DNA from 2 places in the Mesorhizobium sp. WSM4983 genome. Region 2 is predicted to be linked to the other one. Evidence: predicted binding sites of a transcription regulator. Region 2 holds the regulator's gene; the other holds the start of a gene.
What was found. Region 2 encodes PhoB, which activates phosphate uptake and scavenging genes when phosphate is short. Its sites were predicted from a motif close to TGTCATNNANCTGTCAT; they were not measured.
Positions count from the first base shown of each region.

Region 1: a site for PhoB is predicted at 2,027-2,043, ahead of P9254_RS13320 (PhoX family protein). Genes of this name have one in related genera too.

Region 1 is NZ_JARTVM010000003.1:499,566-502,979, reverse strand. Features, by position in the region: gene P9254_RS13340 (SulP family inorganic anion transporter) at 1-256, opposite strand, end outside; gene P9254_RS13335 (helix-turn-helix domain-containing protein) at 337-606, opposite strand; gene P9254_RS13330 (phosphatase PAP2 family protein) at 701-1,402, opposite strand; gene P9254_RS13325 (hypothetical protein) at 1,419-1,757, opposite strand; gene P9254_RS13320 (PhoX family protein) at 2,107-3,414, shown strand, end outside.
Region 2 is NZ_JARTVM010000002.1:528,878-532,291, forward strand. Features, by position in the region: gene P9254_RS09815 (ROK family transcriptional regulator) at 1-903, shown strand, start outside; gene phoB (phosphate regulon transcriptional regulator PhoB) at 1,219-1,908, opposite strand; gene phoU (phosphate signaling complex protein PhoU) at 1,928-2,632, opposite strand; gene pstB (phosphate ABC transporter ATP-binding protein PstB) at 2,653-3,414, opposite strand, start outside.

The DNA of each region.
Region 1 (3,414 bases), on a different contig from region 2:
TGCCGCCAAGCGCGGAGATGATGAAGCCGCCAACGATCGAGGTGTAGAGGCCTCGCTCCGGCGTCACGCCGGACGCGATGGCGATCGCCATGCACAACGGCAGCGCCACGATGGCCACCGTCAACCCCGCGACGGCGTCAGCCCTGAAATGCGCCAGCGTGTAGCCTTCGCGCAGCACCGTGACCAGCTTGGGCGTGAACAGCTCGGCAAAGGACGGCCGCGCCTGGGGGTGGATTGACCGCCGGACCTGATCCATGGACTGCCTTCCGCTCCGTAAGGGCGGCGGGATCGTCGGCAGGGCTGTCGGCGGTCGCCGTCGCGACTTTCTTGTGCGGCTCAGCCTTGGGAGTTCTGCGGCGTGGCAGGCTTGAGACGCACGCCCCTGCCGCCGCGCTCGCTGGCCTGGTTCTCGCCGATCAGCTCCACCCCGGCCTCGTCGAGTCCCTGGATGACCTTCATCAGCGTATCGACCACGCCTCTGACGACACCTTCACTCGCTTCCATGCGTTGGATGGTCGGAAGCGAAACCCCGGCGCGCTCGGCGAGCGTTTTCTGGTCGATACCGGCCAACGCCCTCGCGGCGCGCATCTGCGCGGCAGTGATCATCGGCCAGAACCCCTGTCTGAGTCTGCAGTATCAATGGATAATCCAAAGATCATGATGTTTCAAGCATCATAACAAACAGTTGAAACATGAGTACTCATTCGCTGTCCGCCACCACTTTGCGCCGCTGCAGCAGGCGCGCTGCAAGCCAGCACAACATGGCCCAGGCAAAGCCGGCGCACCAGCCGGCAAGCACGTCGGACGGCCAATGCACGCCGAGATAGACGCGGCTGGTTCCGACCAGCACCGTGGTGAGCACGGCGAGGCCGAGCACGAAGATCTTCGTCCTGCGGTTCGGTAGGAAACGCGCGGCGAGCGAGCCCAGCGTGAGATAGGTCACCGCCGACAGCATCGCATGGCCGCTCGGAAAGGAGAGCGAGGTCTCGTTGACGAGATGCGAGACGAGATCGGGGCGGGGCCGGTCGACCTCGAACTTGAGCAGGCTGGACGCCGCCTGACCGCCCGCCACCGAAACGAACACGAACAGTGCGGTCGCCGGTCGGCGCATCAGCAGAAAATAGACGATCACCGCAGTCGTGATCAGCACCAGCACGCTGGTGCTGCCGAGCGCGGTGATATCGCGCACCGCGCCTTGCAGCCAAAGCGGACCGATCGGGCTGTCCGGCTGCCCGGCATGGCGGAAGGCGAGCAGGATTTCCGTGTCCAACGCATGCGGAGTCGTGGCGCGCGCCACGCCCATGAGTTCCACCAGGCCCCATAGCCCGCAGGCGATGGCCAGCCCGGCCGCAAGCACCGGGAATTCTATTCTGTTGAGCAGCGCCTTGGCGGTCGATTTCATGCCGGGCCTGCTCCAATTACAGCCGCTGCATATAGGGTCCGAGCGTGATCAGCGCGACGGCCGCGATCGCCAGCACGACGCCTGTCGCTTGGAAAGTGTTGAGGCGCTCTCCAAAGAAGACCAGCGCCACGATATTGACTGAGACCAGCTGGATCACTGCCGACAGGCTGAACGACACCGACATGCCGAATTCGCGGATCAGCCTGAGCATGATCAGATTGCCGGCGGAATAGAGCGCCAGCGTCAGCACGATCTTGCCGAGACTCGGCGCCAATCCCCATTGTTTGGCCGCCATCGCGGCCAGCAGGAAAATCACAGTCGAAACGCCAAGCTGCGCCAGTCCCCAGAGACTCACGTTCATCCCTCCCGAAGCGGCCTTCGCCGCGCCGCTCGCCGCTTTTGTTTCCGAAGCGCGCGAAGCCGTCAAGCTGATGGCGTCGGGCAAGCTACGGTGCGACGGGATCGAAGGCGGAATCTCGCAAGGCAAGCCCCGCAGCCATGGTTGGCGTCCTTGCGCCGAGCGCGCTCGGGAGTCTGCTCGCCGTGTGTTGTGGGCCTCGTGTGGCGCCAATGCGTGGGCGAACAGTCATCAGCCGGCAAATTGGCATTGCTCAATGGGGCTGATGTCACGAAAATGTGATCGGGCGCCTATAGGGATCGACCGGTTACCCGTTCCAGCCACCTCAAGAGCCAGAGGACAGCCCATGACCCAACCTGAGATTCGCTTCCGTACCAGCCAGCTCGAGGAGAATGACGGCCCGCCCGTCAATCCTACCGACAACCGCACGATGGGCGAGATCATCGCCGCGCGCTTCTCGCGCCGCGACTTCCTCAGGGGTTCGCTGGCTGTCTCGGCCATCGCCGCCACCGTGAGCCCGCTGGCGCTCGTCGCGGCAGACGAGGCGCGCGCCGCCGAGGTCTCGGCCTTCAAATTCGACGAGCTCGAGGCCGGCATCGACGACAAGCACCACGTCGCGCCGGGCTACGATGCCGACGTGCTCTTGCGCTGGGGCGACCCGCTGTTTACCGATTCGCCGGAATTCGACCCGGCAAAACAAACGGCCGGAGCCCAGGCAAGACAGTTCGGCTACAACAACGACTATATCGGTTATATCCCGATCGATGGCTCGGCCGAGCATGGCCTGCTGGTCGTCAACCACGAATACACCAACCCGCATCTGATGTTCCCCGGCATCGTCAAGATCGTCGACAAGGACGGCAAGAAGGCCGCCGAAGTGGCGCCGCTCAGCAAGGAGCAGGTCGATGTCGAGATGGCGGCGCACGGCGGCAGCATCGTCGAGATCCGCAAGGAGGGCGGCAAATGGCAGGTGGTGCGTGACGGCAAGCTCAACCGCCGCATCATGTCCACCACCGAAATGGCGCTGTCCGGTCCGGTAGCCGGCCATGATCGCGTCAAGACCAATGCCGACCCGTCTGGCACCAAGGTCTTCGGCACCCTCAACAACTGTGCCGGCGGCGTCACGCCCTGGGGCACCTATGTGATGGCCGAGGAGAACATCCACGGCTATTTCTCGGGCGAGCTGCCGGAAGGCCACAAGGAGGCCGCCAACTACAAGCGTCTCGGCATTCCGGAGGGCGCCTATGAATGGGGCGCGCATTACGATCGCTTCAACCTCGCCAAGGAACCGAACGAGCCCAACCGCTTCGGCTGGGTCGTCGAGGTCGACGTCAATGACCCCAATTCGGTGCCGAGGAAGCGAACCGCCATGGGTCGCTTCAAGCATGAAGGCGCCGAATCGATCGTGACCAAGGATGGCCGCGTCGTCTTCTATCTCGGCGACGACGAGCGCTTCGACTATGTCTACAAATTCGTCACCAAAGGCACGTTCAATCCGAACGACCGCGCCGCCAACATGAACCTGCTCGACGAGGGCACACTGCATGTCGCCAAATTCGCCGAGGACGGCTCGGTCGAATGGATGCCGATCGTGTTCGGCGAAGGTCCGCTGACGGCGGAAAACGGTTTCGCCAGCCAGGCCGACGTTCTGATC
Region 2 (3,414 bases):
CAGCGCCGCCTCGATACGCTCACCATACCGCGCAACGAGCTGATCGGCGAATGCTTGGCGATCGTGCGGCGCCGGCTGGACGATCCGGACCTCGACGTCGGCAGCGTCGCCCGCATCGCCATGGGCATCCAGGGCATCACCGATTCCCATGCCCGCGCCATGCTATGGTCGCCGATCACGCCGCTGACCGACATTCCCTTCGCCGACATCCTGGAAAAGGAATTCGGCATTCCGGCCACCATGGAAAACGACTGCAACATGATGGCTGTGGCGCTGCAGTGGCGCGATCCCCACCGCTATCGCGACAATTTCATCGCCATTCTGCTCTCGCACGGCATCGGCATGGGCCTGGTGCTGAAGGGCGAGCTGTTCACCGGCACACATTCGTCCGGCGGCGAGTTCGGCCACATGATCCATCGTCCGAGCGGCGCGCTTTGCCGTTGCGGACGCCGCGGCTGCGTCGAGGCCTATGCCGGCAACTACGCCATCTGGCGCAGCGCCATGAAGATGAGCGAGGACGCCGAGCCGATCGATGTCGGCGACGCCGACATGCGGGCGCTCGCCGCCAAGGCGCGCGAGACAGATGGCCCGGAGCGCGAGGCCTATCGCCGGGCCGGGGAGGCGCTGGGCTTCGGCCTCGGCAGCCTGTTCGCGCTGATCGACCCGGCGCCGGTCGCCATGGTCGGCGTCAGCGCCGCCGCCTTCGACCTGATCGAGCCGGCGCTGCGCGAGGCGATCGCCCAGACCGCCGGCGGCCAGCATTCAAATTCGATCTCCTTCGATACCGAGCCGAACGAATTGCCGCTGATCCGCGAAGGCTGCGCCGTGCGCGCGCTGACCTTCGTCGACCAGGAGATTTTCGCCCCGGGCGTGCAGGCAAGAGCGGGCAAGAACGTGGCCTGAGCAGCTTCGATAGCGATCGTTGTCTTCTGTGCGTCCTGCAGACGCCGGAGATTAGCGAAGGCCCCGCAGCTTCGTCATTCCAGGGCGGAGCAGGAGCGAAGCTCCGTCGCGGAGACCCTGGAATCCATGCCATTACCTCAATCGTCGGATGAGCGGAGCAGAATTTCTGCACCGCCGCGGCGCGTGGAAGTCGCGTGGATCGTCGGGTCTGCGCGCGTCGCGACGCTTCGTGCTCCGCCCGTGGACGGCGAAGCACCAGCGTCTCGATAACCCGCCAGCGCAGATAGAACCCGTCAGACCTTCGGTGCCCTGGATCTAATCTTCCCTGATCGCGTAGCCCGCCCCACGGATGGTACGTATGACGTCCGGCATCCGGCCGTTGTTGACCGCCTTGCGCAGGCGTCCGACATGCACGTCCACGGTGCGCTCGTCGATATAGATCGTCTCGCCCCATACATTGTCGAGCAGCTGGCTGCGCGAGAACACCCGGCCGGGATGCCGCATCATGAATTCCAGCAGCCTGAACTCGGTCGGGCCGAGCCGGATCTCGCTCTTCTTGCGGTAGACGCGATGCGATTCGCGATCGAGCACGATGTCGCCGACCTTGAGCACGCTGGACAGCACCTCCGGCTTGGCGCGGCGCAGCAGCGCCTTGACCCTGGCCATGAATTCCGGCGTCGAGAACGGCTTGACCAGATAGTCGTCGGCGCCGGTCGAGAGGCCGCGCACCCTGTCGCTTTCCTCGCCGCGCGCGGTCAGCATGATGATCGGCAGGCGTTCGGTCTCGGGCCGCATCCTGAGGCGCCGGCAAAGCTCGATGCCGGACACCGCCGGCACCATCCAGTCGAGCACCAGAAGGTCGGGTACATTCTCCTGCAGGCGGATCTCGGCCTCGTCGCCGCGGGTCACCACCTCGACCTGATAGCCCTCGGATTCGAGGTTGTAGCGGAGCAGCACCCCCAGCGGTTCCTCGTCCTCCACCACCATGATGCGTGGCGCGATCATATAGCAGGCACCTTCGCTGTCAGGCCGCCGGCGCCGACATCGTCGTCTCGTCCTGCTTAGGACGATTCGCGGGCAATTGCGTGCCGGTCAGCACATAGTAGGCGTTCTCGGCGATGTTGGTGACGTGGTCGCCGATGCGCTCCAGATTCTTGGCGCAGAACAACAGATGCGTGCAAGCCGTGATGTTGCGCGGATCCTCCATCATGTAGGTCAGGAGCTCGCGGAAGACGGCGGTGTATTTGACGTCGATGCGCTCGTCGTCGTTGCGGAGCTTGGCGAGCGCCGTGGCGTCGCCGGCCGCGTATTCCTCGATCACGCCCTGCACCTGGATCAGCACCAGCTGCGCCATCGAATCGATGGAGTGCGAAAGGTCGCGCGGCGCGGCGCTGACGCCGACCGAGCCGACGCGCTTAGCGATGTTCTTGGCAAGGTCGCCAATGCGCTCGAGATCGCCGGCCATGCGGATGGCGCCAACGACGCTGCGCAGGTCGTCGGCCATCGGCTGGCGTTTGGCAATCAGCGTGATGGCGCGATCGTCGAGCTCGCGTTGGCGCGCGTCCATGATGGCATCGTCGGAGACCACGCGCTGCGCCAGCGCGTTGTCGGAATTCAGCAGAGCCTTGGTCGACGCGCCGACCATCGAGCCGGCAAGATCGCCCATGTCGCGGATAAGCTGGCTGATCTGCCTCAGATCCTCGTCGAAGGAAGCGACCGTATGGGCCATGGTTATGTCCTCGTATGAACTCAGCCGAAGCGGCCGGTGATGTAGTCCTGCGTGCGCTTCTCGCGGGGCGAGGTGAAGATCTTCTCGGTCCGGTCGAATTCGATCAGCTCGCCGAGATACATGAACGCCGTCTGCCGCGACACGCGCGCCGCCTGCTGCATGTTGTGGGTGACGATCACGATCGTGTAGTCGGCCTGCAGCTCGTCGATCAGCTCCTCGATCTTGGCGGTCGAGAGCGGATCGAGTGCCGATGCCGGCTCGTCGAGCAGGATGACCTCCGGCTTCACCGCCACGGTGCGGGCGATGCAGAGCCGCTGCTGCTGGCCGCCCGAAAGGCTCTGGCCACTGGCGTTGAGCTTGTCCTTGACCTCGTTCCACAGCGCGGCGCGCTTCAGCGCCTGTTCGACGCGATTGTCCATCTCGGCCTTGCTTATCTTCTCATACAGCCTGACGCCGAAGGCGATGTTCTCGTAGATCGACATCGGGAACGGCGTCGGCTTCTGGAACACCATGCCGATCTTGGTCCTGAGCAGGTTGAGGTCCTGCGAACGGTCGAGGATGTTCTTGCCGTCGAGCAGCACCTGGCCTTCGGCGCTCTGCTTCGGGTAGAGCTCGTAGATGCGGTTGAGCACGCGCAGCAGCGTCGACTTTCCGCAGCCCGAAGGTCCGATGAAGGCGGTGACGCTGCGCTCGGGCAGCGACAGGTTGATGTCCTTCAACGCCTTCGACTGGCCATAGTAGAAGTTGAGGTTCTTGACTTCGATCTTGGCCTTCTCGGCGGT